Regions from separate parts of the Luteibacter sp. SVR4-7G genome, predicted to be linked through region 3. Evidence: predicted binding sites of a transcription regulator. Region 3 holds the regulator's gene; each other region holds the start of a gene.
What was found. The regulator HrcA, encoded in region 3, represses chaperone genes, less so after heat shock. The targets are predictions, from matches to a motif close to TTNGCACTCNNNNNNNNNGAGTGCNAA.
Positions count from the first base shown of each region.

Region 1: the regulator HrcA is predicted to act here: its motif matches at 7,148-7,174, upstream of rpoH (RNA polymerase sigma factor RpoH).
Region 2: the regulator HrcA is predicted to act here: its motif matches at 2,337-2,363, upstream of groES (co-chaperone GroES).

Region 1 covers NZ_JBPGXO010000048.1:15,493-25,618, forward strand. The annotation lists gene ACR9ZH_RS15885 (efflux RND transporter periplasmic adaptor subunit) at 1-869, opposite strand, end outside; gene ACR9ZH_RS15890 (efflux RND transporter permease subunit) at 859-4,062, opposite strand; gene ACR9ZH_RS15895 (sensor histidine kinase) at 4,143-5,510, opposite strand; gene ACR9ZH_RS15900 (response regulator transcription factor) at 5,494-6,174, opposite strand; gene rpoH (RNA polymerase sigma factor RpoH) at 6,256-7,116, opposite strand; gene ung (uracil-DNA glycosylase) at 7,442-8,152, opposite strand; gene ACR9ZH_RS15915 (response regulator) at 8,149-8,988, opposite strand; gene ftsX (permease-like cell division protein FtsX) at 9,001-9,981, opposite strand; gene ftsE (cell division ATP-binding protein FtsE) at 9,978-10,126, opposite strand, start outside.
Region 2 covers NZ_JBPGXO010000065.1:5,292-15,417, reverse strand. The annotation lists gene groL (chaperonin GroEL) at 291-1,934, opposite strand; gene groES (co-chaperone GroES) at 1,995-2,288, opposite strand; gene cutA (divalent-cation tolerance protein CutA) at 2,484-2,828, shown strand; gene ACR9ZH_RS17490 (protein-disulfide reductase DsbD family protein) at 2,860-5,085, shown strand; gene ACR9ZH_RS17485 (TlpA family protein disulfide reductase) at 5,082-5,621, shown strand; gene ACR9ZH_RS17480 (DUF1415 domain-containing protein) at 5,618-6,187, shown strand; gene aroQ (type II 3-dehydroquinate dehydratase) at 6,432-6,881, shown strand; gene accB (acetyl-CoA carboxylase biotin carboxyl carrier protein) at 6,937-7,401, shown strand; gene accC (acetyl-CoA carboxylase biotin carboxylase subunit) at 7,413-8,777, shown strand; gene prmA (50S ribosomal protein L11 methyltransferase) at 9,861-10,126, opposite strand, start outside.
Region 3 covers NZ_JBPGXO010000049.1:14,950-25,075, forward strand. The annotation lists gene dnaJ (molecular chaperone DnaJ) at 1-580, opposite strand, end outside; gene dnaK (molecular chaperone DnaK) at 707-2,632, opposite strand; gene grpE (nucleotide exchange factor GrpE) at 2,764-3,300, opposite strand; gene hrcA (heat-inducible transcriptional repressor HrcA) at 3,387-4,448, opposite strand; gene recN (DNA repair protein RecN) at 4,581-6,251, shown strand; gene ACR9ZH_RS16040 (response regulator) at 6,353-6,982, opposite strand; gene ACR9ZH_RS16045 (MASE1 domain-containing sensor histidine kinase) at 7,026-8,645, shown strand; gene fur (ferric iron uptake transcriptional regulator) at 9,055-9,468, opposite strand; gene ACR9ZH_RS16055 (outer membrane protein assembly factor BamE) at 9,541-10,023, shown strand; gene ACR9ZH_RS16060 (RnfH family protein) at 10,030-10,126, opposite strand, start outside.

The DNA.
Region 1 (10,126 bases), on a different contig from region 3:
TTGCCCTCGGCGTTATCCACCGAGACCTGCACGAGCGTGGTGCCGGAAGCGGCATTGATCGCCGCGGAAGTCGATTCGACGGTGCCGGTGAAGGACTGGCCCGGATACTCGGGTACGGTGAGCTTCACCGTCGTACCCTGGCGGATCGACGGCGCGTAGTTCTGCGGGACGTTCACGTACATGCGCAGCTTGCGCACGTCGGACACCACGAACAGTTCCTGCCCGCCGCCACCGGCGTTGATGAGCGCGCCGACGTCGGTCTCGCGCGCCGTGACCACGCCGTCGAACGGGGCGACCAGCTTCGCGAAGCCCTTCAGGGCCTGGATACGCTCGAGGTTGGCCTGCGCCGCCTGGGCCAGGGCATGCTTCGCGTCGTAGTCGCCGGTCTTCTCGTCGACTTCCTGCTTGGAGACGGAGTCCGAATCGCGCATCGCCTGCCAGCGCTTCGCGGTGGTGAGCGCGAGCGCCTCGTTGGCGCGTGCGCTGGCGAGATCGGCCTTCGCCTGGAGCAACTGCTGGTCGAGGTCGGGCGTCTCGATTTCCGCGAGCAGCTCGCCGGCCTTCACCTTCTGGCCGATGTCCGCCTTCCAGTATTTCAGGTACCCGCTGGTGCGCGCGAAGATCGGCGCCCGCGCATAGGCCTGGAGACGGCCGGGAAGATCGAGCTCGCCGCCGCCCTGCCCGCCTTCCGGCGATACGACGTTCACGGTGGGCACGGCTTGCGCGTCGGTCCAGTCGCGCAGCTTGCGCGATTCGTTGGCGCGCGTCGCCACGCCGGCCACGACGATGGCGATGACGACGATGGCGGCGATGACGCCGGCCAGGCGGAGCCGGCGCGGCGGGGGCTGGTGCAAGGTATCAGGCGACATGGACTGGCTCTCCGGAAACGTTCGCCGGTGTGGAAAACGGATGGCCGCGACGGCCATGGATGATGCTGAAGACGATGGGCACGAAGAACAGCGTGGCGGTGGTGGCGAACACCAGGCCGCCGATCACGGCACGGCCCAGCGGCGCGTTCTGCTCGCCGCCTTCGCCCAGACCGAGGGCCATCGGCGCCATGCCGATGATCATCGCCAGCGCGGTCATGAGCACCGGACGGAAGCGGACGAAACCGCCCTCCAGCGCAGCCTTCGCCGCGTCGCCGTGCTCGGCCAGGCGCTCGCGGCAGAAGCTCACCACGAGGATCGAGTTCGCCGTTGCCACGCCCATGCACATGATCGCGCCGGTGAGCGCCGGCACCGACAAGGTGGTATGCGTGGCGAACAGCATCCACACGATGCCCGCGATGGCCGCCGGCAGCGCGGTGACGATCACGAACGGATCGCTCCACGACTGGAAGTTCACCACGATCAGCAGGTAGATCAGCACGATCGCGCCCAGCAGGCCGAAGATCAGGCCGGAGAAGGCGCTGTTCATCGTCTGCACTTGGCCGAGCAGCGCGGTGCTGGACGCCTTCGGCAGGAATTTCCTGTTCGCGTCGACGATCTTCTGGATGTCGGCCGCCACCGCACCGAGGTCGCGGTCCTGCGTGGTGGCGAAGATCTGGACCATGGAGTTGATGTTGTACTGGCTCACCACCGAACTCATGGCCGTGCGCGATACCGATGCGAAGCCGCCCAGGATCTGCGCGCCCGAGCCGCCCGTGCTCGGGCTGATCGGCACGTTCTCGAGGTCGGGAAGGCTGTCGATGCTGTATTGCGGCGTCTGCATCACGATGGGATACGACACGCCGTTCTTCGGGTTGAGCCAGAACGTCGGCGCGACCTGGCTCGAGCCGGCGAGGTTCACGCCCAGGCTGGCCGTGACGTCGCGCTCGGTGATGCCCACCTGTTGCGCACGGCTCCGGTCCACGTCCACGTTGAAGCCCGGGGCGGCCTGGGATTGCTGGATGCGCGCGTCCACCACGCCCGGCACGCGGCGGATCTCGCGCAGCAGGCGGTCGGCGTAGCCAAAGTTCGCCGCGACGTTCGGGCCGCGGATCTGGAGGTCGATCGGCGCGGGCGAGCCGAAGTTGAGGATCTGGCTGATGATGTCCGCCGGCGGGAACGAGAAGGTGGCGCCCGGGAACTGGCGCGGCAGTGTCTCGCGCAGCCTGCGCACATAGTCGGCCGTCGGCGCGTGGCCTTCGTTCAGCGCGATCTGGATGTCGCCGTCCTGCGAGCCGATGGTGCCGGTGTTGTTGTACGTGGTGTTGATGCCCGAAACGGGCTGGCCCATGTTGTCCACGACCGTGCCCAGGTCTTCTTTCGGAATGACCTGTCGCACCGCCTCGTTCACCTTGGCGAAGAGGCGTGCCGTCTCTTCCACGCGCGTACCGATGGGCGCGCGCACGTGCATCAGGATCTGGCCGCCGTCAACGGAAGGAAAGAAGTTGCGGCCCAGCATCGGCACCAGGAGGAACGAAAGCACCACGAAGCCCATGAAGCCGATGGTGAACACCTTGCGGTGGAGCAGCGCCATCTCCAGCAGCACGTGGTAGCTCGCGCGCACGCTTTCGAAGCGCTTCTCGAAGGCGCGCTGGAAGCGCACCAGCGGATTGCGCGAGGCCTTGCCATGCTCCCCGTGCGGGTCGTCGTGGCTGTGCGGATGCAGGAGGTACTTGGCCATCGTCGGCACCAGCGTGCGCGAGAGGATGAAGGACGCGATCATCGCGAACATCACCGCCTCGGCCATCGGCACGAACAGGAAGCGTGCCACGCCCTCCAGGAAGAACATCGGCACGAAGACGATGCAGATGCACAGCAGCGAGACGAAGGCAGGCGTCACGATCTGCGCCGCGCCATCGAGGATCGCCGTTTCCACGTCCTTGCCCTGCTCCAGGTGCCAGTTGATGTTCTCGATGGTCACCGTGGCGTCGTCCACGAGGATGCCCACCGCCAGCGCGAGGCCGCCGAGGGTCATGATGTTCATCGTCTCGCCGATGGCCGACAACGCGGCGATCGAGCCGAGGATGGCGAGCGGAATCGACGTGGCGATGATGACGGTGGAGCGCCAGCTGCCGAGGAAGAGCAGGATCATGAGGCTGGTCAGCGCCGCCGCGATGACGCCTTCGCGGGCCACGCCCTCGATGGCGGCGCTGACGAACAGCGACTGGTCGCCGATGGGCGAGATCTTCAGGCCGTCGGGCAATGCGTCCTTCATTTCCGCGACGCGCTGCTTGATGCCGGCGATGATGGCCAGCGTCGAGGCCGAACCGTTCTTCATCACCGTCATCAGCACCGAGCGGTCGCCGTCGACGTGCACGATGTTGGTCTGCGGAGGCGAGCCGTCGCGCACGTGGGCCACGTCGCGGATGTAGACCGTGGCCCCGTTCACGACCTTCACCGGCAGGTTGCCGAGGTCGTCGATGTCGTCCGGCGAGTTGTTAAGCTGGAGCGTGTATTCGAAGCGGCCGATCTTCTGCGTGCCGACGGGCGTGATGAGGTTCTGTGCAGCGAGGGCGTTGGCCACGTCCTGGGCGGACAGGCCCCGGGCCTGCAAGGCCTGCGGATCGATGTCGATCTGCACCTGGCGGGTCTTGCCGCCGTACGGGTACGGGATGGACGCGCCGGGCACGGAGACCAGCTGCGGGCGGATGATGTTCTGGCCGAGGTCGGCGAGGTTCTGCTCGGTGAGGCCCTTGCCGGACAGTGCCAGCTGGATGATCGGCACCGTCGACGCGCTGTAATTGAGGATCAGCGGCGGCGTGGTGCCTGCCGGCAGCTGCTTCAGCAACGTCTGCGCCACCGCCGTCACCTGCGCGTTCGCGGTGCGGATGTCCGCCGTGGGCTGGAAGAAGATCTTGACGATGCCGAAGCCCTGGATCGAGTTCGCCTCGATGTGCTCGATGTCGTTCACCGTGGTGGTGAGCACGCGCTCGAACGGCGACGACACGCGCCCGGCCATCTGGTCCGGAGGCAGGCCCGTGTACTGCCAGACCACCGCGATCACGGGAATCTTGATGTCGGGAAAGATGTCCGTCGGCGTGCGCAGGGCGGAGAGCGGTCCCACGATGAGAATCAGCAAAGCGAGGACGACGAAGGTATACGGCCGCGTGAGCGCGATCCGGACGATGCCAATCATGGGGGACGGATTCCGAGGCTTGTGTTGCGTCGGCGCGGATTTTGCTCCCGCCGCCGCCCCCCGGCGTAGTTAATAATTATTTAGGCGGTCGCAGGACAGGTCACGGAAAACACTGCGCCCTTCTCATCGCCACCGACGGACAGCGAATATCCGTGCAGGCGAACGATCGCGCTGACGATCGCCAGCCCCAGCCCGCAGCCCGGCTTCGCTCGGGTCTCGTCGCTGCGATAGAAACGGCGGAACACCGCCTCGCGTTCGTCCGGCGGAATGCCGGGGCCCGTATCCGCGATGTCCACGCGCGCGTCGCCGCCCGCATCGGTCGATGCGACGAGGCGCACGGCGCCGCCGTCCGGGGTGAACTTGATGGCGTTGCCGACGAGATTGGCGAACGCCTCGAACATCAGCTGCGGATCGCCGCGCAGCGCGGGCAGCCGGCCCAGCTCGAGTTCGAAACGCTGCCCGCGGTCCTCCGCCAGCGGGGCGTAGAAATCGTGCACGTTGCGCAGCACGGTACCCAGGTCCATCTGCTCGAAGCACGCGCTGCGCTGGCGGTCTTCCAGTTCGGAGACGCGCAGCAGCGCGCGGAAGCGCGCCAGCACCGTGTCGATCTCGCTGACGCAGGCATCGAGCTGGTCGCCTTCCGGCCGGTTTTCGAATTGTTGCTGCAGCCGGTAGAGGCGCGTGCGCATGCGCGTGAGCGGCGTGCGCAGGTCGTGGGCGATGTTGTCGGTCACGCCCTTCACTTCGCCCAGCAGGCGTTCGATCTCCGCGAGCGTGGTGTTAACGGTGCCCGCGAGGAGGTCCACCTCGTCGCCGAAGCCGCTCACCGGAAGGCGCACGCTCAGGTCGCCGTCGCGGATGGGCTCCATGGCCCGCTGGATCGCGCGGATGCGCCGTGCGGGCCCGCGCGCGAGGAGCACGCCGCCCAGCAGGCCGGGAATGACGGTGAGGGAGAGGCCCCAGAGCACGCCGCGCCGGATGATCGTGCCGATGCCGTCGATCGTGGAGCTTTCCTTGGCCACCACGAGGCGCGTGCCGTCCGGTAGCTCGTGGGCAAGGCCACGGACGCGGGCAACGCCTTTGCGCGTCGGGCTGACCAGGTTCGCACTGAGCGAACTGGCGACGTCGTTTTCGTTCAACTCTGCCGGCATCGTGGCGATATTGCCGGCAAGATGTCTTCCCTCGGCGTCGAACAGGCCCATCCACATCGCACCCTGCACGTCGATCTGACTGGCGGCGTCCACCGTCGCGCGCATGTTCCGCGGGGCCGTGCCCTCCAGGTAATGCACGCGCGAAGCGAGCATCTGGTCGATCACGCCGGACAGGTAGCGGGATGTCTCCCACTGCACGATACCGAGCAGGACCACGCACCAGATGGCGAACAGCGCGCCGTAGATGAAGATCAGGCGCGAAGTGGCGGAGCGCCAGGCGTCAGTCAGCGGGCGCAAGGACGTAACCCGAACCGCGTACGGTGCGAATGAGCGGCGAGTGGCCGGCACCGTCGATCTTGCGGCGCAGCCTGCCGATATGGACGTCGATCACGTTGGTGCCCGGATCGAAATGGAAACCCCATACGTGCTCGAAGATCATCTGCCGCGTCACCACCTGGCCCGCGTTGCGCATGAGGAATTCGAGCAGGCGGAACTCGGTGGGCAGCAGGGTCAGTTCCTGGCCGTGGCGCTGGGCGTTATGGCGGACGAGATCGAGCTCCAGGTCGGCGACGCGCAGTCGGGTCTCGTTGGAACCACGGCGCCGCCGGCGCAGCAGCACCTCGGCACGCGCGGCCAGTTCGTCCGGCGCGAACGGCTTGGTGAGGTAGTCGTCGCCGCCTGCGCGCAGGCCGCGCACGCGCTCGTCCACGTCGGACAGCGCACTGATCATGAGCACCGGCGTGTCCACGTCGCGCTGGCGCAATGCGGAGACGACGTCGATGCCGTCCATCCCGGGCAGCATGCGATCGAGGGTGATGATGTCGTAGCCGTCGGCCAGCGCACGCGCCAGGCCTTCGCGGCCGTCGGCCACCCAATCGGCGGTGAGACCGTGCGCGCCCAGCTCCGCGACAATGTCGCGGGCGGTCACTTCATCGTCTTCGATGACCAGTGCCCTGGGCATCCTGGTTCTGCTCCTGCCGGTGGGACAACGGAAAACGGCCCCGCGAGGAGGCCGTTCCCGATCTTACGCCGAACCGCGGACTCAGGCCGCGATGGCGACGCGCATCTTCTTCATGGCGTTCGCCTCGATCTGGCGGATGCGCTCGGCAGATACGCCGTACTCGTCCGCAAGATCCTGCAGCGTGGCCTTGTTGTCCTCGGCCAGCCAGCGGCGCTGGATGATGTCGCGCGAGCGATCGTCCAGGTTGCCGAGCGCCATGGACAACGCGCCCATCTGGTTGTTGCTGGCATCTTCCTCGGCGAGGTTGTCGTACGGGTCGGCACCTTCGTCGACGAGGAACGCGGCCGGAGCCGGCTTGTCGTCGTCGTCCGCATCGGCCGGCGCCTCGAAGCCCACGTCGCGGCCCGAGAGGCGCGATTCCATCTCCCGCACGGTCGCTTCCGGCACGCCCAGGTCCTTCGCGACAACGCGCACTTCCTCGGCGTTCATCCAGCCCAGGCGCTTCTTGCTCTTGCGCAGGTTGAAGAACAGCTTGCGCTGCGCCTTGGTGGTGGCCACCTTGACGATGCGCCAGTTGCGCAGGATGAACTCGTGCATTTCGGCACGGATCCAGTGCACGGCGAAGCTGACCAGGCGAACGCCCTGGTCCGGGTCGAAGCGTTTCACGGCCTTCATCAGGCCGATGTTGCCTTCCTGGATGAGGTCCGAAAGCTGCAGGCCGTAGCCGTTGTAGCCGCGAGCCACGTGGACCACGAAACGGAGGTGGGACATCACGAGCTGCTTGGCGGCGTCGAGGTCGGCGTCGTCGTGGAAGCGGCGCGCCAGCGACTGCTCCTCGTCAAGGCTGAGCACCGGAATGCGGTGGACGGCCGAGATATAGGAATCCAGACTGCCGACGACGCTCGGTAGCCCGAAATTCCGGGTGGCGAGGGCTTGGGACATGTGTGGAACCTCCTGAAAGTCTGTTTGCAGATTAGCAGTCCCGAAGTGAGAGTGCTAAGCCAGCCCGAAGTTCATCGGTTAACTGTACGCAATGGTACAGAAATACCCCCGGCATGTCCATAGGGTGCCCGGCGCGGTTAAGGCGCGGTATGGGAGGCCGTGCCTGCCGGGGCGGTGGTGTGAGCTGTAAGTTATTGTTCGTTAACGATTAATTGCGGCGCTGTAGGAGCGCGCCACGCGCGCGACATCTTTTGAGGCCGTGACCTGGAGCTGGCGCGCCAGCTTGGGGGCAGGCGCGAAAAGATGTCGCGCGCAAGGCGCGCTCCTACACGGGTGAGGTCGCCAGGGCGGCCTTCGGGGGCAGCGACCAGTCGATGGGCGCTTCGCCGCGCGACTCGAGGTAGGCGTTTGCCTTGGCGAAGTGGCCGCAGCCCATGAAGCCGCGGTGGGCGGAGAGCGGCGAAGGATGCACGCTGCGCACCACGAGGTGGCGCTTGCCGTCGATCAGCTGGCCCTTGCGCTGGGCGTGGCTGCCCCAGAGCATGAAGACGAGGCCTTCGCGTTCGCGGTTGAGCGCATCGATGGCCGCGTCGGTGAATCCTTCCCAGCCCCTGCCCTGGTGCGAGCCGGCAAGGCCCGCTTCGACGGTCAGCACGGCGTTGAGGAGCAGCACGCCGCGATCGGCCCAGGGCGTGAGGCAACCGTGGTCCGGACGCGGGATGCCCAGGCAGTCCTCGATCTCCTTGAACATGTTCTGCAAGGACGGCGGCACGCGCACGCCAGGGCGAACGGAGAAACTGAGCCCGTGCGCCTGGCCGGGGCCGTGATACGGGTCCTGGCCGAGGATGACCACGCGCACCTTGTCGAACGGCGTGTGCGCGAACGCGTTGAAGATGTCGGGGCCCGGTGGATAGATGGTCTTCCCTTGCGCCTTCTCCTCGCGCAGGAATGCAGAGAGCGCGAGCATCTCCGGGCGATCCAGGTAGCCGCCGATCCGTGCCTTCCAGGACGGCTCCAGCTTCACCCGGTCGTTCAATGCGCCACCCTCGCGCGCAGGTGCAGGGCCACGCGCAACTGAAACAGCAGCTTGGTGATGAGCAGCTTTTCCTCCACGGGCTTCTCGACGAGGTCGTTCGCACCGGCGCGCAGCAGCGCGGCCTGGTTGGCCGGGTTCTCGTCGCCCGTCATCACCAGCGTGGGCAGCTGGCCCTTGCCGTAGCCGAATTCGTTGCGGATGCGCTCGACGAGGTCGCCGCCGGTTAGCTCGCCCTTCAGGCTCACATCGGTCAGCACGACGTCGGCACCGACTTCGCCCCGGCCGCGCGCGTCCCGCAGGTGCTGCAGCGCGTCCTCGGCACTGATGACGTGATGCACGGTGAGCCCGTACTTCTCCATCATCCGCCGCGTGGCGAGTGCGACCACGCGGCTGTCTTCCACGTAGAGCACCTCGCCCTCGGCCCCACCCTCGGGACGCACATAGCCGCGGATGAATTCCGCCAGCGCGCCGAAGCCCAGGGACTTGTCGAAATAATCGGTGACGAATTCGCCGAGTTCGCGGCGGTGCAGCCGCTCCTCCACGTCGCCGGAAACGACGACGATCGGCATGTAGATCTGCGGCGCGGACTCGCGCACGAAGCGCGCGACGTCGAGGCCGTCCATGTCGGGCAGCCGCAGTGCCACGGTGACGAAGTCGAAGACGCCGCGCTGGAGCTCGGACTGTGCCTCCGCCCCCGTCGCGGCTTCCACGATTTCCACGCCGGGCACCTCGGCGGCGACGACGCGCGCGATCAACTGGCGCACGACCTTGGAGCCGTCCACGAGAAGTATGCGCGGCGTGGCGCCGGCAACACCCGAACCGATGTGATGTCCCACCCCTGTCCCCCTTCAGCCCGCCGCGGCGCGGCGGATCTGCCGCGCGCTCACGAGTCGCGCGCCGAGCCAACCCAGCACGGCCGAGGCGAAGGGTACCGAAAGCAGGAGCCACGCGGGGAGTCCGCCGAAGCTCACGCTGCCGTCGTAGGCCGCGGCGAGCCGCCCTACCGGTCCGGCCATCGCCAGCTCCAGCACCACGGCCAGGACCACGGCGAATACGCCGGCGAGGAAACCGAGCCAGATACCCGCATACAGGTAGGGGCGCCGGACGAACGGACGGCTGGCGCCGATGAGCAGGAGCACGCCGATCTCGGCGCTGCGGCTCTGGATGTCCACGCGGATCGTGTTTCCGACCACGAGCAGCGCGGCGATGCCCAGCAGCAGGGCAAGCAGCGCGACCGCGCGGCTGCCCACGCCCAACAGCGCATCGAGCCGCTGCCGCCACGCACCGCTGTCCTGGACCATGTCGACGCCCGGCGTGGCCTTCATCGATTCGACGAGCCGCCCGATCTCATCGGCCGAAAGGCCCTGCTTCGGCTGCACCGAGAGGACATAGGGCAGCGGATTGGCATCGAGCGATTGCAGCGCGCCGGAGAAACCCTGCACCTCGGCGAGTTCGTCGAGCCCGTCCTTCGGCGTGCGCACCACGATGTCCGCAACCTCAGGACGGCCGCGCAGCGCCGAGGCGGCGGTCTCCGCCATGGCGGCGTTCTGTCCCGGTTTCATGAAGGCGCTGATGGACTGGTTGCGGCCGAGCGCATCGCCCATGCGCTGCACGTTGCCGAGCAGCAGGTAGAACGTGAGCGGCAAGGCCAGGGCCACGCCCATCACCGCCACCGTGAGCAAAGTGCCGAGCGGCCGCGCGCCGAGCCGGCGCAGGCTGATCGACATGCTCCAGGCATGGTGTTCGCGCCACGCGCCGACCTTGCGCGGTCCGCTGCGGCGCGTCTTCTCCGGCTCCGCGGCGCGGCGGGGTTCGCGGACGGTGTTCATACCACCTCCGTGGCGGGGACATCGGCGACGAGCTTGCCGTGATCGAGCACCACCACGCGTTTCTTCATCCGCTTGATCAGCATGAGGTCATGGCTGGCGATGAGCACGGCGGTGCCCACCGCCTGGAATTCCGCGAACAGGGTCA
Region 2 (10,126 bases), on a different contig from region 3:
CTGCCGTTTTTGGAGCGATTCCGCAGGGAGGCGTAGGCCGGACGAGGACTTAGCGAAAAAAATGGCAGGCGCCGGCGACCCGCCGTCACGCCCGAGCCAAATGCGATGGCGCTAGCCGAGCCGGGGCTTAAGCTCCCTGCGGCGAAGCCGCTTAAAGCATGGGCGCGCGTAAGCGGGCCAACCGACGCGAAAGGCGGTCGCGCGCGAGGCGCGCTCCTACAACGCGTGTTCGTCGCAAAAAAAGAGCCCGGCTTGCGCCGGGCTCTTCTGCGTTACGGGTGGGGCGGGACTTAGAAGTCCATGCCGCCCATGCCACCCATGCCGCCCGCGCCACCGTGGGCGTGGCCTTCGTCCTTCTTCGGCAGCTCGGTCACGGCCGCTTCGGTCGTGATGATCGAGCCCGCGACCGAGGCCGCGAACTGCAGGGCCGAACGGGTCACCTTGGTCGGGTCCAGGATGCCGAAGGCGATCATGTCGCCGAACTCGCCGTTGGCGGCGTTGTAGCCGAAGTTGCCCTGGCCTTCCTTCACCTTGTTCAGCACCACCGACGGCTCTTCGCCGGCGTTGGCGACGATGGCGCGCAGCGGAGCCTCGAGGGCGCGGCGGGTGATGGCGATGCCGAGGTCCTGGTCAGCGTTCTTGCCCTTCAGGCCTTCGAGTGCCTTCAGCGAACGGATCAGGGCGACGCCGCCGCCCGGGACCACGCCTTCCTCGACCGCCGCACGCGTGGCGTGCAGGGCGTCTTCGACGCGGGCCTTCTTTTCCTTCATCTCGACTTCCGTCGCGGCGCCGACCTTGATGACGGCCACGCCGCCGGCCAGCTTAGCCACACGCTCCTGCAGCTTCTCGCGGTCGTAGTCCGAAGAGGTCTCTTCGATCTGCGCCTTGATCTGCTTGATGCGCGACTGAATGCCTTCCGCGTCACCGGCACCGTCGATGATCGTGGTGTTTTCCTTGGTGATGACGACGCGCTTGGCGCGGCCCAGATCGCTGATCGTGGCCTTGTCGAGGGCCAGACCCACTTCCTCGGAGATGACCGTGCCGCCCGTGAGCTGCGCGATGTCTTCCAGGATGGCCTTGCGGCGGTCACCGAAGCCCGGCGCCTTGACGGCGGCGACCTTCACGATGCCGCGAATGGTGTTGACGACGAGGGTCGCCAGGGCTTCGCCCTCGACTTCCTCGGCGACGATGAGCAGCGGCTTGGCGGCCTTCGCGACGGCCTCGAGCACCGGCAGGAGCTCGCGGACGTTCGAGATCTTCTTGTCGTGGATCAGGATGAACGGGTCATCCAGCTCGACCTGCTGCGACTGCTGGTTGTTGATGAAGTACGGCGACAGGTAGCCGCGGTCGAACTGCATGCCTTCGACCACGTCGAGCTCGTTCTCGAGGCCCGAGCCTTCCTCGACCGTGATGACGCCTTCCTTGCCGACCTTCTTCATCGCGTTGGCGATGATGTCGCCGATGTCCGCGTCGGAGTTGGCCGAGATGGTGCCGACCTGGGCGATGGCCTTGTCGTCGGCGGTGGGGTTCGACAGGCTCTTCAGCTCGCCGACGGCGGCCGAGACGGCCTGGTCGATACCGCGCTTCAGGTCCATCGGGTTGATGCCGGCGGCGACGGCCTTGAGGCCTTCCTGGATGAACGCCTGGGCGAGAACCGTGGCGGTGGTGGTGCCGTCACCGGCGACGTCGGAGGTCTTCGAGGCGGCTTCCTTGACGATCTGGGCGCCGATGTTCTCGTACTTGTCGGAAAGCTCGATTTCCTTCGCGACCGAGACGCCGTCCTTGGTGACGGTCGGGGCGCCGAAGCTCTTCTCGAGCACGACGTTGCGGCCCTTCGGGCCCAGGGTGACCTTGACGGCGTTGGCGAGGGTGTTGACACCCTTCAGCATGCGCGCGCGCACGTCTTCACTGAAGCGGACTTCTTTAGCTGCCATGAGTGTGAATCCTTATTTGAATGCTTGGGATGTTCGGGAGGAAGCGGGGCGAGCGGGTGCTCAGCCTTCCAGGATCGCCACGATGTCGTCTTCCTTCAGGAAGACCAGCTCTTCGCCGTCGATCTTGATTTCCTGGCCGGCGTACTTGCCGAACAGGACGGTCTCGCCTTCCTTCACCGACATCGGACGGACCGAGCCGTTTTCCAGGATGCGGCCATTGCCGGCGGCGATGACCTTGCCGCGGGTCGGCTTCTCGGTGGCGCTGTCGGGGATGACGATGCCACCGGCCGAAACACGCTCTTCCTCGAGACGCTTGACGATGACGCGATCGTGCAGCGGGCGCAGTTTGCTCATGACTTCTCCAACCATGTGATTGACAGACAAAGGAATTAGGCCACCCTGTTAGCACTTGACCAGGGTGAGTGCCAGAATTTTAGCCAAAGGACTTCCCGAATCGGAAGACCTCTGCGCCCTCGACATGGCGCCGCGCAAAAACCGTTCAAGGGCCACGGTCCAAAAAAGCGCGATCGGACGAGGCACAATCCCTCCATGTCCGAACCCATCGCCATCCTCATCGCCTGTCCGCCGGGGGAACCGGCCGCCGCGCTCGCGCGCGGCCTCGTCGACGGCGGCCTGGCCGCCTGCGTGAACCACCTGCCCGGAATGCGGTCCACCTACCGCTGGAAAGGCGAGACCGTCAGCGAGGCCGAAGACCTCCTGCTGGTGAAGACCGTCCGCACCGCGTTCGCGGCCGTGGAAGCGTTCGTCCTGGCCAACCATCCCTACGAGGTACCCGAGGTGATCGCCCTGCCCCTGGTGGAGGGGCACGCCCCGTATCTCGCCTGGCTGGAGGCCGAGACCGTTGCAAGCCAATCCGGAAACGCCCGGTCATAATGACCGACGTTCTATCCTCGGAGTTGACATGATGTCTGTAGTTCGCCGTGCGCTGACCCTCCTTGCCAGCCTCGGCCTGTTCGCCACCCTCCCTGCCTTCGCCCAGGACGAGCAGGAGTTACTGCCCGTCACCCAGGCCTTCCATCTCACGACGGATGCCAGCCAGCCCGGCACGGTGAAGCTGCATTGGCGCATCGCGCCGGACTACTACCTCTATCGCGGACGCATCAAGATCACGGCCGCCGACCCGGCGGCGGTGAAGCTGGGCCAGCCCAGCCTTCCCGACGGCCTGAAGGAGCACGACGAATACCTTGGCGACGTCGAGATCTACCACGGCGACATCGAGGCCAGCCTGCCCTACACCCTGGCCGACGCCTCCACCAAGACCCTGGCGCTCAACGTGCAGTACCAGGGCTGCCACGAGGTGGAGCCGAAGATCTGCTACCCGCCGAACACCGAGCACCTGAACCTCACCATCGGCGGGCCGTCCACGATTCCCGCCGCGCAAGCCGCTGCGCCGGCCGGCAATGCCGCGGCGCTGCTCGGCGCGCCGGCGGCGGCGCAGGGCACCGATGCCCAACCCCTGCCCGCCGAACAGGCCTTCCGCTTCGAGGCACTGGTGAAGGATCGCGCGCACCTGCTGCTGCGCTGGACGATGCCGAAGGACTACTACCTTTATCGCGACAAGACGCAGATCACGGTGGCGTCGCCGGCCGGCGTGACCGCCGGCGAGCCCGACTGGCCGGCCGGCATCGCCCATCACGACGAGCACTTCGGCGACAGCATCGTCTACTTCGACCAGGTGGAACTGCCCGTCCCGCTGGAAGGCACGGCGGCCGTGAAGGACGTGGCGATCGACGTGGCCTACCAGGGCTGCCTCGAGAACGGCATCTGCTACCCGGTGATGAAGCGCCACGTGAGCATCGACCTCGCCGCGGGCACCGCATCGGTCGGCGCCGCCGCAGAGGAAGCATCCCAGGCTGCCGCTCCCGCCGAGGTCGCACCGACGCCGCCGCCTCCGGGCATGACCCCGGACGACGACGCCCCGGTGGGCTTCATCGCGGCCATCGGCCTCGCCCTGCTCGGCGGCCTCGTCCTCAACCTCATGCCCTGCGTGCTGCCGGTGCTGTCGCTGAAGGCGGTGACCGTGCTCGAGAGTGGCGAGAGCCACGCGGCCGCACGCCGCCACGCGCTCTGGTACACCGCGGGCGTGCTGGCCGCCTTCGCCGTGCTGGGACTCATCATCGTGGGCATCCGCGCGGCCGGGCACGGCGTCCAGTGGGGCGCGCAGTTCCAGCAGCCGCTGGCGATCGGACTGCTCGTCTACGTGATGCTGGCCGTGGGCCTGTCGATGTCCGGCGTCTTCGAGATCGGCGGCTCGCTCGGCAATGTCGGCAGCGGCCTGGCCTCCCGCTCGGGTCCCTCGGGCGACTTCTTCACCGGCGTGCTTGCCGTGGTCGTGGCCAGTCCATGCACCGCGCCGTTCATGGGTTCCGCCATCGCCTTCGCCTTCGCGGCGCCGCTGCCCGTGGCCTTCCTCATCTTCCTCGCCCTCGGCCTCGGCCTTGCCCTGCCCTTCCTCGTGATCGGCTTCGTGCCCGCCGTGGCGCGGATGCTGCCGCGTCCCGGCCGCTGGATGGAAACGCTGAAGCAGGCGCTGGCCTTCCCGATGTACCTCACGGCCGTCTGGCTGCTCTGGGTGCTGACCAAGCAGCGCGGCGCCGATGCCGCCGCACTCGTGCTGGGCGGAGGCGTGCTGCTGGCGATGGCGCTGTGGTGGTATGGCCGCAGCCGCGGCGGGCGCGCGCTGTCCTGGGCGTTCACGGGCGTACTGGCGATCGGCGCCGCCGCGGCGCTGTGGATGGTGCATGGCCTGCCTGCGCCGCAGACGGTCACGGTCGCCAGCGACGGCTCGGTGCCGTACTCGCCCGAGAAGCTGGCGGAGCTGCGCGCCGCGGGCACGCCGGTGCTGGTGGACATGACCGCGGACTGGTGCATCACCTGCAAGGCCAATGAACATGCCGTGCTCGACACCGAGGCATTCCGCGCCCTGCTCAAGCGCACCGGCACGGTCTACATGAAGGGCGACTGGACCGACGTGAACGCGACCATCGCCGCCTTCCTCGAGCAGTACCACTCGGTAGGCGTGCCCCTCTACGTGGTCTACCCGAAGGGCGGTGGCGACGGCACGAAGCTGTCCACCGTGCTCACCTACGATCGCGTCGAAAAGGCGCTCGAGGCCGCCGCGCACCCATGATACGCGGCCCGACCTTCTGGATCGTCGCGCTCGCCATCGCGGCGGCAGCCACGGGACTCTACCTGGAGCACCGCCGCCTGCACCCGCCACCGCCGCAAGGCCTGACCGTGGCGGACGTGGGCGATCCGTCTCCGGGAGCCACCTTCCTCACCGTCGACGGCAAGCCGCGCCAGCTCTCGGACTGGCGCGGCAAGCGCGTGCTCGTCAACTTCTGGGCCACCTGGTGCGGGCCTTGCCGCCGCGAGATGCCGCTGCTCAGCGAGAACGCGGCGCGCTACCGCAAACGCAACGTCGCCGTCGTGGGCGTGGCCGAGGACACCGCGGGCGCGGTGCGCACGTACCTCGCGGAGCGGCCGGTGGACTACCCGGTGCTGCTCGCCGCCACCGACGCGCCAGGCGGTTCGCTTTCCTTCGGCAACACGCGGCGCGTGCTGCCCTATAGCGTCCTGATCGGGGAGGACGGGCGCATCCTGCGGCAGAAGCTTGGTACTTTCAGCCAGGCCGAACTCGACGAATGGCTCGCCCCCGAACGATGAATGACCAGTCCGCCGACGCCCTGCCCTCACCCGACGAAGCGATCGAGGCTACCCGCCGCTGGATCGAGCGCGCCGTCATCGGCCTCAACCTGTGCCCCTTCGCAAAGGCCGTGCAGCGCAAGGGCCAGGTCCGTTACGTCACCAGCGACGCGACCCAGCCGCTGCAACTGCATGCCGACCTCGTCCGCGAGCTGGAACTGCTGCGCGACACCGACCCTGAAACCATCGATACCACGCTGCTGATCCATCCCGGCGTGCTCGTGGACTTCATGGACTTCAATGAATTCCTCGAGGTGGCGGACGCGACGGTGGCCGACCTGCACCTGGAGGGCGAGATCCAGGTGGCCAGCTTCCACCCCGCCTTCCAGTTCGAAGGCACGGCCGCGGACGACATCACCAACTACACCAACCGCTCGCCTTACCCCACCCTGCATCTGCTGCGCGAAGCCAGCATCGACCGGGCAGTGGCGGCCTTCCCGGATGCGTCGGCGATCTTCGAAGCGAACATGGAGACGCTGGAGAAGCTGGGGCACGAGGGCTGGCGAAACCTGCTAGGGCCCGTGTAGAAGCGCGCCTGCGCGCGACAGGTTTTCGCGTGGGTCTTGAAGCTTGCGCGCCAGCTCCGGGCCACGGCCTCAAAACCTGTCGCGCGCAGGCGCGCTCCTACACGGGGGCTTTCCATACGGCGGCGTGTGGAAAGTCACGATCTCCAGCGAACTGCGTCGAACTCCACCGAACTGGACAATACCGGGAGACAGGCGCACACTGCGCGGCGTTGCCGGGGGAGCCGGATCAGTCATCAGGTGAACAGTGGCCAGGATCCTTGTCCTGCACGGACCCAACCTCAATCTTCTCGGCGTGCGCGAACCCTCGGTCTACGGCCGCGAAACCCTGGCCGATATCAATGGGTCGCTGCAGGCCCGTGCCCAGGCCGCCGGCCATGACCTGGGCTGGTTCCAGTCGAACGCCGAGCACGAACTGATCGGCCGCATCCACCAGGCGCGCGACGAGGGCACGGCGTGGATCCTGATCAATCCCGCGGCCTTCACCCATACCTCGGTCGCGCTGCGCGACGCTCTGGCCGGCGTGGCCATACCGTTCATCGAGATCCACCTGTCCAATCCGCACGCACGCGAGCCGTTCCGCCATCACTCCTACGTGTCGGACATCGCCGCAGGCACGATCTGCGGGTTCGGCGGCGACAGCTATCGCCTGGCGCTGGAGGCGGTCCTCCTCCGCCTTGCCGTGCCGGCGGCCTGATTCCCTTTCGCGGCGCGCCCGGCGCGCCCGTTTCAACCACAAGAAGGTTTGTCTTATGGACCTGCGCAAGATCAAGAAACTCATCGACCTGCTCGAGGAATCGAATCTCGCCGAGCTGGAAATCAAGGAAGGCGAAGAGGTCGTCCGCCTCTCGCGCGTGCCGAAGGGCGGCGTCGCCGTCGCCGCGCCGCAGATGATGGCCGCCCCCGCCGCCGCGCAGGCGGCTCCCGCCGCGCCGGCCGCCGCGGCCCCGGCCGCACCCGCCGCCGAACCCGGCCTGCCCCCCGGCCACGTGGTGAAGGCGCCGATGGTCGGCACCTTCTACGCCGCCTCCACCCCGGGCGCGCCCGCTTTCGCCACGGTCGGCCAGCAGGTCAAGGCCGGCGAGACGCTGGGCATCATCGAAGCCATGAAGATGTTCAACCAGATCGAGGCCGACGTTTCCGGAACCGTCGTCGCCATCCTGGTCGAGAACGGCCAGCCGGTGGAATTCGACGAACCGATGTTCGTCATCGCCTGAGGCCACGACGCATGCTCGAGAAGGTCGTCATAGCCAATCGCGGCGAGATCGCGCTGCGGGTGTTGCGCGCGTGCCACGCGCTCGGCATCAAGACGGTCGCGGTGCACTCCACCGTCGATCGCAACCTCAAGCACGTCGGCCTGGCCGACGAATCGGTGTGCATCGGTCCGGGTCCCTCGGCCGAGAGCTACCTCAACATTCCAGCCATCATCGCCGCGGCGGAAATCACCGATGCCGGTGCGATCCATCCGGGGTACGGCTTCCTCTCGGAGAACGCGAACTTCGCCGAACAGGTGGAGAAGTCGGGCTTCGTCTTCATCGGACCGACGGCCGACGTGATCCGCCTGATGGGCGACAAGGTCGAGGCCATCCGCGCGATGAAGGCGGCCGGCGTGCCGTGCGTGCCCGGTTCGGGCGGCCCGCTGGGCGACGACGTGGATGAGAACATCCGCATCGCGCGCGAGATCGGCTACCCGGTGATCATCAAGGCCGCGGGCGGCGGCGGCGGCCGCGGCATGCGCGTCGTGCGCACCGAAGCCCACCTCGCCAACTCCATCGTGATGACCAAGCAGGAAGCCAAGGCCGCTTTCAGCAACGATCAGGTCTACATGGAGAAGTTCCTGGAAAATCCGCGCCACGTGGAGATCCAGGTGCTCGCCGATGGCCAGGGCAACGCCATCCATCTCGGCGAACGCGACTGCTCGATGCAGCGCCGCCACCAGAAGGTGGTCGAGGAAGCGCCGGCACCGGGCATCACGCCGGAACTGCGCGAACAGATTGGCAAGGTCTGCGTCGACGCCTGCATCCGCATCGGTTATCGCGGCGCGGGCACGTTCGAGTTCCTGTTCGAGAACGGCCGCTTCTACTTCATCGAGATGAACACGCGTATCCAGGTGGAGCACCCGGTGACGGAACTGGTGACCGGCATCGACCTGGTTCGCGAACAGCTGCTGATCGCCAGCGGTCACAAGCTGTCGATCCGCCAGGAAGACATCGTGCTCACCGGCCACGCCATCGAGTGCCGCATCAACGCCGAGGATCCGGATACCTTCATGCCGAGCCCCGGCACGGTGAAGCGTTTCGAAGCGCCGGGCGGCCCTGGCGTGCGCGTGGACACCCACCTGTACGACGGCTACCGCATCCCGCCGAACTACGATTCGATGATCGGCAAGATCATCGTGCACGGCCCGGACCGCGCCACCGCCATCGCGCGCATGCGCATGGCCCTGACCGAGACGGTGATCGAAGGCGTGAAGTGCAACGTCCCGCTGCAGCAGCGCATCATGGCCGACGTGGGCTTCCAGCAGGGTGGACAGAACATCCACTACCTGGAGAAGCGGATGGCCGAGCAGAAGGAAGCGCCGCCGTCGGCTTGAGTTCCATTGCGTTAGTGAAGAAATCCCGCCTCCCGGCGGGATTTTTTTGCGCGAGAGGCAGTTGGCGGCGGCCGTTGTAGCGCGGCCCGCGCGCGACCTCGTTTCGCGTCGATTGGCCCGCTTACGCGTGCCCATGTCTTAAACGGCTTCGCCGCGGGGAGCGTGACGGCTCGGCTGTTCGCCATCGCATTTTGCTTCGGCGTGGCGGCGGGTCGCCGGCGGCTGCCATTTTTGTCGCTAAGTCCTCGTCCGGCCTACGCCTCCCTGCGGAATCGCTCCAAAAACGGCAGCCACCGGCAACTCCCAACACCGCGGTTGCATGCGGCAAAAGCCAAAGCAACGGCTCGTGCTTTGGGGGCTGCACGCTAACCGCACCGAGCGGATAAAACGCAGCCCTGTAGGAGCGCGCCTCGCGCGCGACATCTTTTCGCGACCACCTACACGTACGCACTGAGCGTTTTCGCACCCTGCAGCAAGAGCCACTAGGCTCCCGCCTTCGCGGCAGCGACGGTTGCTTGCGGAAGCGACGGGCAGGAAAGGCGTCGAAGTGTTGGTGGTGATCGGTGCGCTTGAGGAAGGTTAGCGACAAGCGGCTCTGATGCCTTTCTTCCGGGAATCGCCGATTGGAGCCCCCCCATCGAGCCTGTACGTGGGATGGAGGTGGTCGCGAAAGGCGGTCGCGCGCAAGGCGCGCTCCTACAGGGCTGCGTTCTATCCGCACGGTGCGGCGAGCGTGCGGCAGCCGAAGCGCACGAGCCGCTGCTTTGGCTTTTGCTGCATGTGACCGTCGTGTTCGGAGGAGCCGGTGGCTGCCGTTTTTGGAGCGATTCCGCAGGGAGGCGTAGGCCGGACGAGGACTTAGTGAGAAAAATGGCAGGCGCCGGCGACCCGCCGCCACGCCAGAGCAAAACGCGATGGCGATAGCCGAGTTGGGGCTTACGCTCCCTGCGGCGACGCCGCTTAAGACATGGGCCCGCGCAAGCGGGCCAACCGATGCGAAAGGCATCGACAGGGCCTTCCCATCGAAAAAGCAGGAGATCGTGTGGCGCGGCGCGAAAGACTCAGCGCGCGCAAGGCGCGCTCCTACAGTTTGCGGTGGCCGCTGATGCGTACCCAGTCTTCGAGCATGCGCACCTCGAGTCCTTCGAACCACTCGGCATAGCGCGCGAGCAGTTCCTCGTGCTGCCCGGCAAGGATGCCGGAGAGCGCAAAAGGCGCGCCGGGTTTCACCGCAGCCGCGAACGTGGGGGCGAGTTCGCCGAGCGGACCGGCCAGGATGTTCGCGACGAGCACGTCGGCCAGCGCCGCCGGGGCTTCGCCGGGCAGATAGACGTCCAGATCGCTGTCGA
Region 3 (10,126 bases):
CGATCTTCTGGCCGGAGCCGTGGCAGGTCGGGCACGCCTGCTGGATGGAGAAAATGCCGTTCTGCATGCGCACGCGGCCGTGGCCGGCGCAGGTCGCGCACTTCGACAACTTGCCATCTTCCGAGCCGGTGCCATTGCAGTGGTGGCAATTGACCTGGGTGGGCACCTCGATCTTCTTCTCGACGCCGAACACGGCTTCCTCGAGGTCGAGGTCCATCATGTAGCGCAGGTCCGCACCGCGGCGCGCGCGCTGGCGCCCGCCGCCACCGCCGAAGATGTCGCCGAAAATATCGCCGAAGATGTCGCCCACGTCGCCGAAGCCGGCGCCATTGCCGCGACCGTAGCCGCCACCCTCGAAGGCCGCATGACCGTACTGGTCGTAGGCCGCGCGCTTCTGCGCGTCGGAGAGGATGTCGTACGCTTCCTTCGCTTCCTTGAACTTCTCGATCGCGTCCGGATCGTCCGGATTGCGATCGGGGTGGTACTTCATCGCGACGCGACGAAAGGTCTTCTTGAGGTCGCCCTCCGTCACGGTGCGTTCCACACCGAGGATTTCGTAGTAGTCGCGCTTGCTGCTCATTGACCGCTTGCTTTCCCTGGACGGACGATCGCGCCGGCGGGTTGCCCCTCGGCGCGATCGTTCCGGTCTACCGTTGGAGACGGGCCGCGAGCCCCTCGCCCGCGGCACGTCGCTCGTTCAGACGACTTACTTCTTGTCGTCCTTGACTTCGGTGAACTCGGCATCGACCACGTCGTCCGGCTGGGCCGAACCGCCGCCGGGAGCCGACTGCTGCGAGGTGTCCTGCGAACCGCCGGCCTGCGCCGCGGCGTACAGCGACTGGGCGACCTGCTCGAGGTTGCCGATCTTCGCCTCGATGGCGGCCTTGTCGTCGCCGTCCTTCACCTTCTCGAGCTCGGACACCGCCGCGTCGATGCTGGCCAGCTGCTCGGCCGGCACCTTGCCGCCGTGCTCCTTCAGCTGGCTGCGGGTGGCGTGGACCAGCTGGTCGGCCTTGTTGCGCACCTGCACCAACTCGTGGAACTTGCGGTCTTCCTCACGGTTGGCTTCGGCGTCCGCCACCATCCGCTGGATCTCTTCGTCGGAAAGGCCCGAGCCGGCCTTGATCTCGATCTTCTGCTCCTTGCCGGTGTCCTTGTCCTTCGCCGACACGTGCAGGATGCCGTTGGCGTCGATGTCGAAGGTGACTTCGATCTGCGGCGTGCCGCGCGGCGCCGGGCGGATGCCCTGCAGGTCGAACTTGCCCAGCGACTTGTTGGCGTTGGCGCGCTCGCGCTCGCCCTGCAGCACGTGCACGGTGACGGCGGTCTGGTTGTCGTCGGCCGTGGAGAAGACCTGCGAAGCCTTGGTCGGCACCGTGGTGTTCTTCTCGATGAGCTTGGTCATCACGCCGCCCATCGTCTCGATGCCGAGCGACAGCGGGGTGACGTCGAGCAGGAGCACGTCCTTGACGGAACCGCCCAGCACGCCGCCCTGGATCGCGGCGCCGACGGCGACGGCTTCATCCGGGTTGACGTCCTTGCGCGCTTCCTTGCCGAAGAAGTCCTTCACGGCTTCCTGGACCTTGGGCATGCGGGTCTGGCCGCCGACGAGGATGACCTCGTTGATGTCGGACACGCGCAGGCCTGCGTCGTTGAGCGCGGTGCGGCACGGCTCGATGGTGCGCTTGACCAGGTCTTCCACCAGCGACTCGAGCTTGGCGCGGGTCAGCTTGATGTTGAGGTGCTTCGGGCCCGAGGCGTCGGCCGTGACGTACGGCAGGTTCACGTCGGTCTGGTGCGACGAGGACAGCTCGATCTTGGCGCGCTCGGCGGCGTCCTTCAGACGCTGCAGCGCGAGCTGATCCTGGCGCAGGTCGATGCCCTGCTCCTTCTTGAATTCCTCGACGAGGTAGTCGATGACGCGGTTGTCGAAATCTTCGCCGCCGAGGAAGGTGTCGCCGTTGGTGGCCAGCACTTCGAACTGCTTCTCGCCGTCGACGTTGGCGATCTCGATGATCGATACGTCGAAGGTACCGCCGCCGAGGTCGTACACGGCGATCTTGCGGTCGCCCGAGGAGGTCTTGTCGAGGCCGTAGGCCAGCGCAGCCGCGGTCGGCTCGTTGATGATGCGCTTGACGTCGAGGCCCGCGATGCGGCCGGCATCCTTGGTGGCCTGACGCTGGCTGTCGTTGAAGTACGCTGGCACGGTGATGACTGCTTCAGTCACCGGCTCGCCAAGGAAGTCCTCGGCGGTCTTCTTCATCTTCATGAGGACCTTCGCGGAGACTTCCTGCGGGGCCATCTTCTTGCCGTCGGCCGTCTGCACCCACGCGTCGCCGTTCTCGTGCGCGACGATGCCGTACGGCACGATCTTGATGTCCTTCTGCACTTCCGCGTCGGTGAACTTGCGGCCGATGAGGCGCTTCACCGCGTAGAACGTGTTCTTCGGATTGGTGACGCTCTGGCGCTTGGCCGGCGCGCCGACCAGGACCTCGTTGTCCTTGGTGAACGCGACGATGGACGGCGTGGTGCGATCGCCCTCCGCGTTCTCGATGACGCGTGCGGTCGAACCTTCCATCACTGCCACGCAGGAGTTGGTCGTACCGAGGTCGATGCCGATGATCTTGGCCATTGAAGTTGCTCCGTATTTCTAAGCGGCCCCCGCGGCCGCGACTGTGTTTGAAAGTGGGGACCTGCCCCGCCGATTCAATGCCTGGTGAGACCCCCCGTGTGGCGCGAACCCGCGCCACACGGGGTTTTGGTTCAGTTGTCGCGCACCACGGCGACGAGCGCCGGACGCAGCAGACGGTCGTTCAGCACGAAGCCCTTCTGGACCACCGCCACCACCGTGCCGGGCGCGTGCTCGTTCGACTCGACCGAACTGATCGCCTGGTGGTGTTCCGGGTTGAACGGCTGGTGGAGGGGATCGATCACGGTCAGGCCGTTCGACTGGGTCACCTTCTCCAGTTGCTTCAACGTCAGCTCGAGGCCCTCGCGCAACGTCTTAGCGTCGGCGGAGTCGTTCGTGAGGCCGAGCACGATGCCGTCGTAAACCGGGAGCAGGTCGCCCAGCAGCTTCTCGTTGGCGAAACGGCGCGCCTGTTCCAGATCGCGCTGAAGGCGGCGGCGCTGGTTCTCGATCTCCGCCCGCTCGCGCAGGACCGTCTCGCGCGCCCCGGCCAGTTCGGATTCGAGGGCGCTCAGCTTCGCGGTAAGGGCGTCGAGGTCGGCGCTCACGCCGCCTTCCGCCGCACCGCCGTCCTGCACCTGATCCGGCACATGGGGATCGTTGTTCTGCATGCTTGCTCCAAATGTCAGCCTACCGGCCCACTCCAAGAGGGGGCCGAACATTCGCGGGAAATAGTAAACCCGCCTCCCGGGGCGGTTTATGAGGTCACCGCGGCGCGATTCAAGGCGTCGCTGAGCAATCCGGCGGTGGCCTGGACCACCGGGATCACCCGCTCATATGCCATACGCGTCGGTCCAATAACTCCGATCGCGCCGAGCATGCGGCCGTTGGTGCCATAGGTGGCGGTGACGATGCTGCAACCGTCCAGGGCCGAGAACCCGGATTCCTCGCCGATGAAGAGGCGAACGCCCGGGGCCTGGACACACATCTCCATCAGCTGGAGCAGGTCGCGCTTCTGCTGGAAGGCGTCGAACAATTCGCGGAGCCGGTCGATGTCGGCCAGCTCCGAATAGCCCATGAGGTTGGTCTGGCCGCTGACCAGGACGTCCTCGGCGTCCTCCTCCGGGGCGAACGAGGCCGTGGCCAGTTCCACCACGCTCGAGAGCAGGCGGTTGAGTTCGCCGCCGGCCTCGCGCAGTTCCGCCGCCAGGTGCGCCCGGATGTCGGCCAGGCGGAACCCGGCGAACTGCGCGTTGAGGTAGTTCGCGGCCTGCTCGAGCTCCGCGGCGTCCAGCGGCCGGGCCAGCTGGACCACGCGGTTCTGCACCTGGTTGTCGGAGAAGACCAGAATCACCAGCACGCTGGCGTCCGGCAGCGGCACGAAGTCGATGTGGCGCAGCGGGAAATCGCCCTGGCGCGGGACGGTGACCACGCCCGCGAAGCGGGTCATGGCCGAAAGCAGGTTCGACACGTTGCCGAGCAGGTCGCGCGTGGTCGTCTGGCGCGGCGGCAGGCTGCCCTGCAGGCGCGCCATCTCGTCGCGCGGCAGGGGCTTGAGCTCGAGCAGGCTGTCGACGAACAGGCGCAGGCCGCGCGGCGTGGGCACGCGGCCCGCCGACGTATGCGGGGACGCGACCAGTCCGGCGTCCTCGAGGTCCGCCATGATGTTGCGGATGGTCGCCGGGCTGACTTCCAGCCCGGAAGAACGCGCCAGCGTGCGCGAGCCGACCGGCTCGCCATCGGAAAGGTATTGGGAAATCAGGGTCCGCAGCAGCCGGCGCGCGCGAGCATCGATGTCGTGACCGGGGAACGGGTTCATGCGCAGGCTGGGGTCGGCAAGGTCGGATCGTCTTCCTATCAATAAGGTCTTGCCGCCCGGCTTGCAAGTCTCGGCTTCTGCGACGCCGCTCCCGCTACAATCGGCGCGATTCCATCCGCCGCCCCGGTCCCCATGCTCACCTCGCTCTACGTCCGCCAGTTCGCCGTCGTCGAAGAAGCCGAGGTCTCCTTCGGTCCAGGCCTTACCGTGGTCAGCGGCGAGACCGGCGCCGGCAAGTCGCTGCTGGTCGATGCGCTGATGCTCCTGGCCGGCGCCCGTGCCGACAGCGGCATGGTCCGTGCGGGCAGCGACCGGGCCGAACTGGCCGCCGAGTTCGACCTGACCGGTCTGCCGGAGGCCTCGGACTGGCTGCGCCAGGAAGAACTCGACGATGGCGACACCTGCCAGCTGCGCCGGGTGATCCGCACCGAGGGCAGTTCGCGTGGCTGGATCAACGGCCGTCCCGCCAGCCTCGCGCAGATGTCCGCACTGGCCGCGCTGATCGTGGAAATCCACGGCCAGCACGAGCACCAGGCCCTGCTTTCGCGCCAGCATCAGATGGCTCTTCTCGATGCCTATGCCGGCAATGAGCAACTGCTGACACGCGTCCGCGATACCGCCCGCGCCTGGCGCGACGCCGTAGCACGCATCCGCGCCCTTTCCGGCGGAGATGACCGCGAGCGCCAAATCGAACTGCTCACGCACGAATTGGAAGAACTCGAGCGCTGGGCGCTGGCGCCCGCGGCGCTGGAGGACCTGGAAGCGCAGCACCGCCGCCTGGCCAACGCCGGCCGGCTTGCCGAGGGCGCGAACGGCATCGTCGAGATGCTCGACGGCGAGAGCGAATTCGCCATCGGCCGCGCCCTGCTCCGTGCCCATGCGGAGCTCTCGCGGCTGGCGGAACTCGACGGCACGCTCACGCCGCTACTGGAACTCCTCGACAGCGCGCAGATCCAGGTCGGCGAGGCGGTGGACGGCCTCGGCCGTTACGCGCAGGACGTGGAACTGGATCCGGAGCGGCTGGCCGAGGTGGATACGCACCTCACCCACCTGCACGACCTGTCGCGCCGCTACCGCCTGCCGATCGAAGAATTGTTTGCGAAAGCGGATGACGTCCGCGAACGCCTCGCGGAACTCGAAGGCGCGGGCGACGCGCTCGACCGCCTCGCCGGCGAGCGCGACCGCCTGCGCAAGGAATACGATGCTGCCGCAGCCGCCTTGTCGAAGGCACGCGCGGAGGCTGCGGGCCGGCTAGGCGCCTCGGTGGCCGCGCTCATGGGCGAACTCGGTATGGCCGGCGGCCGCCTCGAGGTCTCCCTCGAACCCGCCGAAGGCGACGAGCCGGACCCGCAGGGCCGCGAGCGTTGCGAGCTGCTCGTCAGCGCCAACCCTGGCCAGCCGCCGCGCCCGCTGCGCAAGGTCGCGTCGGGCGGCGAACTGGCCCGCATCAGCCTCGCCATCGAAGTGGCCACGCTGGGTAACGACAACATCGGCTGCATGATCTTCGACGAGGTGGACACCGGCATCGGCGGCGCCGTGGCCGAGGTGGTCGGCCAGAAGCTTCGCGCGCTGGGCGAACGCGTGCAGGTGCTCTGCGTGACCCACCTGCCGCAGGTGGCCGCGCAAGGTCATTCGCACCTGCAGGTGGCGAAGGAAAGCGATGGCGAGGCCACGCGCACGCGCATCCACGCGCTCGATGCGGCAGGCCGCCGCGATGAGCTCAGCCGCATGCTCGGCGGTGTGGAAATCACCAAGGAAACGCGCGCGCACGCGAAGAAGATGCTCGACCGCGCACAAGGCTGACCCCGGTCGTCCTGCGAAGGCAGGGATCCAGCGTCTTAGGCGTACGAGGTTATTGCAAGAAGCGAGTCACTGGGTCCCTGCCTTCGCAGGGACCCAGTGACTCAGCTGCGGATCAGCCCGCGCTCCTGCGCCATCCGGTACAGATCCAGCTCCGATCCTGCATTGAGCTTGTTCATCACCGCCGCGCGGTGGATGTAGATGGTCTTCTGTCCGATGCCCAGCTCCGCCGCCACCTGCTTCGGCGCGCGGCCGATGGCCAGCAGCAGGAATACCTCGCGCTCGCGCGCGGTCAGCCGGTTGAAGGGATCGAGGTCCGTCGAAGGCCGTCCCGAACGGCGCTCGCGCAGGTCCGAACTCAGGTATTGCTCGCCGCCCAGGACCGAGCGCACCGCGGCCACCAGTTCCTCCGGCGCCACGCCCTTGGTGACATAGCCACGCGCACCGCGGCGCAATGCTTCGGAAACATAGGGTTCGCCATCGTGCATGCTCAGCACGACGACCTTCATGCCCGGTGCGATGCTGGCCAGGTGCTCGATGAGCGGCAGCCCGCTGCCGTCGGGCAAGGACAGATCCACCGCCACCAGATCGGGGCGATGCTGCGTGACCGCTTCCACCGCCTCGTCCGCATTGCGGGCTTCGGCGACGACGTCCAGGTCGGGTTCCAGCTCGATGAGCCGCTTGAAACCCTCGCGAACGATGGCATGGTCATCTACTAGGACGATTCTAGGCATAGGTGGAATGTAGCAGCGCATACCCGCCGTGTACCATTCCGGCATGCGCTTACCTGGTGTTTCCCGCTTCGCCGGTCCCCTGCTCGCGGTGGCCTATGCCGCCGCCTGGATCATGCTGTGGCCGACCGAGCAGCCCTATTGGGTCCTGCCCTTCGGCCTCCGCTTCGGCGCCCTGCTGCTCACGCCCAGCCGCGACTGGTTCTGGATCCTGGGCGCGGAGATCGTCGCCAGCGGCTTCTGCGAATGGCGCAGCGGCCTGCCCATCGGCGGAGCCGGCTTCGTGCTGGGCGACGCGCCCGAGCCCCTGATGGTGGCCGCCTGCCTATGGCTGCTGCGCCGCGCACACCTCCATGCCAGCCTGAACACGCCCGAGGACGTGGCCCGCCTGCTGCTTTCGGCCATGGTCACCGCCACGGTCGCCACCGCCGGCAACGCGGCGATGATGGCCTCGATGCATCCCGCGGCCCCCGTGGAAATGCTCGGCACGACCTTTGGCAGCGACCTCCTCGGCAACTACCTGGGCGTGCTGCTGGTGGTGCCGGTGATGATCCTGGCCTTCCGCGAGCGGCCGACACAGGCCGCCATGGCCGAGCTGCTGCTCGATGGCCTGCTGGTGATGCTGCCCTCGCTGGCCATCCTCATTACCCTCGCCGAGTACTCGCCCCAGCCGCAGTTCGCCCGCGTGCTCTCCCTCGCGCCGGTGCTGTTCTTTGCCTTCCGCCACGGCTGGCGCGGCGCCGGCCTGGCGATGCTGATCACCAGCGTCGGCCTGAACGTCACCGAGGACATGATCGGGCGCGGTGCTCCAACCGCGGCGGCCCATCTATTCCTCGCGGTCGCCGGCACGGGCACCCTCATGCTCGGCGCCGCCACGGACGCCCTCCGCCGCAGCAGCGAGCGCGTGGCCCAGCAGAACACCCACCTGGCCGCCGCCAACCAGCGCCTGGACCAGCTGGCACGCCAGCTGCGCGATGCGGCCCGAGGCAACCTCCAGGCCGAAGAAAGCCTGCGCCGCCACATGACCGCCGAGCTCCACGACGAGCTGGGCCAGAACCTCACCGCGATCCAGACCCACCTGAAGCTGGCCCAGACCCGCCTTGGCAGCGCGGGCCTGGAGGACATCGGCACGTCGATCAACGCCATCCTCGGGCATATGCGCAAGGCCCTGCACCGGATGCTCGACAGCCTGCGCCCTTCGGTCCTGGACGAATTCGGCCTCCTGCGGGCCCTGGACGAAGGCCCGATCCGCGACATGCTCACGGCGGCCGGCATCACCTATGTGACGGACCTGCGCGGCGAGCCGCGCCTGCTGGACGACGACACGCTCACCGCCATCTACCGCGTGGTGCAGGAAAGCGCCACCAACGTGGTGCGCCATTCGGGCGCGAGCCGGATGACCCTGCGCCTGCGCATCGGCATGCGCGACAGCGGCCCCGTCGCCATCCTCGACATACGCGACAACGGCAGCGGGCTGTCGACCAACCCGCGGCCGGCACGGAGCGACGGCGGCGGACGGGGGCTGCAGGGGATGAGCGACCGCATCACCGCCCTGGGCGGCATCTTCCGCATTCGCCCCGAGCCCATAGGACTTCACCTGCGCGTGTTGCTTCGCAGCACAAGTATCGGATCTGGCATAGGAAATTTTCCAATACCGGGACAGTGAACCGTTCGTTACGATCCCATTATCGATGTGGGGGAGCCGCCGTCGAGAGACGGCGAGCCCGGGTCGGTCGTGGGGACGATCGACCTGATGAGGCGACAGGATGTCAGCCTCGCCGGTGCGACATGGTGGTCCGTGGATCCAGCGAGCAACTCGCGTTCCATGAGCCATGAAGACGCCGGATCAAGCCGTCGGTGGACAGGAGTCCACCGGCGGCGTTTTTATTTGGGCTTTCGAAATTCAGGCGCCTACGCCTTCCCATTGCCCCGCACCCTCCCGTCGTCCCTGCGCAGGGACCCAGCGACCCCCACCACATCCACCCAAAAGCAAAAGGGCCCCGAAGAGCCCTCTCTGAAATCGCGCCGGCGCGAAAAGCCACTGGGTCCCTGCCTTCGCAGGGACGACTCTGGTCTTAGCGCTTCTTCTTGGGCCGCACGTACAGGACAAGGCTGTGGTCCTCGATCACATACCCGTGCCGCTCGGCGATCTCATGCTGGAGCCGCTCGATCTCTTCGCTAATGAACTCGATGACCTTTCCGCTGTCCACGTCGATCATGTGGTCATGATGCTTGCCGCGGTCCAGCTCGTAGACGGCCTGGCCGCCCTCGAAGTTGTGCTTCATCACGATGCCGGCTGCCTCGAACTGGGTCAGCACCCGGTACACCGTGGCGAGCCCGATGTCCTCCTGGTGCGACAGCAGGCGCTTGTAGATGTCTTCGGCGGTGAGGTGGCGCTCCTCCGCCTCCTCGAAGATCTGCAGGATCCGCATGCGCGGGTGCGTGACTTTCAGGCCCGCCTTGCGTAGCTCTTTGGTTTCCTGGTCCATGTCAGACCCCTCGCGGTGCCAGAAGGCGCTTAGTGTATCATCACAGGCTTCACGATCCGGACGTAACTACGCATGCAAAAGCTCATCCGCACGCTGGGTTTGGCCATGATGGCGATCGCCATCGCGGGCTGTGGCCTCGTCTATACCCCCGACGTGCAGCAGGGCAACCTGCTCGACAAGAAGAACGTCGACCAGTTGCAGCCGGGCATGACCAAGCGCCAGGTCCTCGTCCTCCTGGGCACCCCGTCGGTCATTTCCCCGTTCGACCAGGACCGCTGGGACTACGTCTCCACCTTCTCGCACCGCGGGAAGGCGATGACCAAGCGCACGCTCACCCTCACCTTCAATAACGACACGCTGGTCCGCACCGAGGGCGATTTCTTCGCCCAGGACGCCGAGCAGCTGCTGAAGGACTCCAAGAAGTACAAGGCCAACCCCACGGGCGACGCCGAGGGCGACAAGAACACCAGCGGCAAGAAGGACGACGACGACGGCGGCTTCAGCGTCGGCGGCTCGTCGGACGACAGCCCGGCCAGCAAGCGCGACCAGAAGTAAGGCCGGTCAGGCGCCGCGGGCCGCGCGGCGCCGCCTGGCTTCCATCGGGTCGAGGATGAGCGGGCGGTAGACCTCCACGCGCTCGCCCTCCTCCAGCACCCGG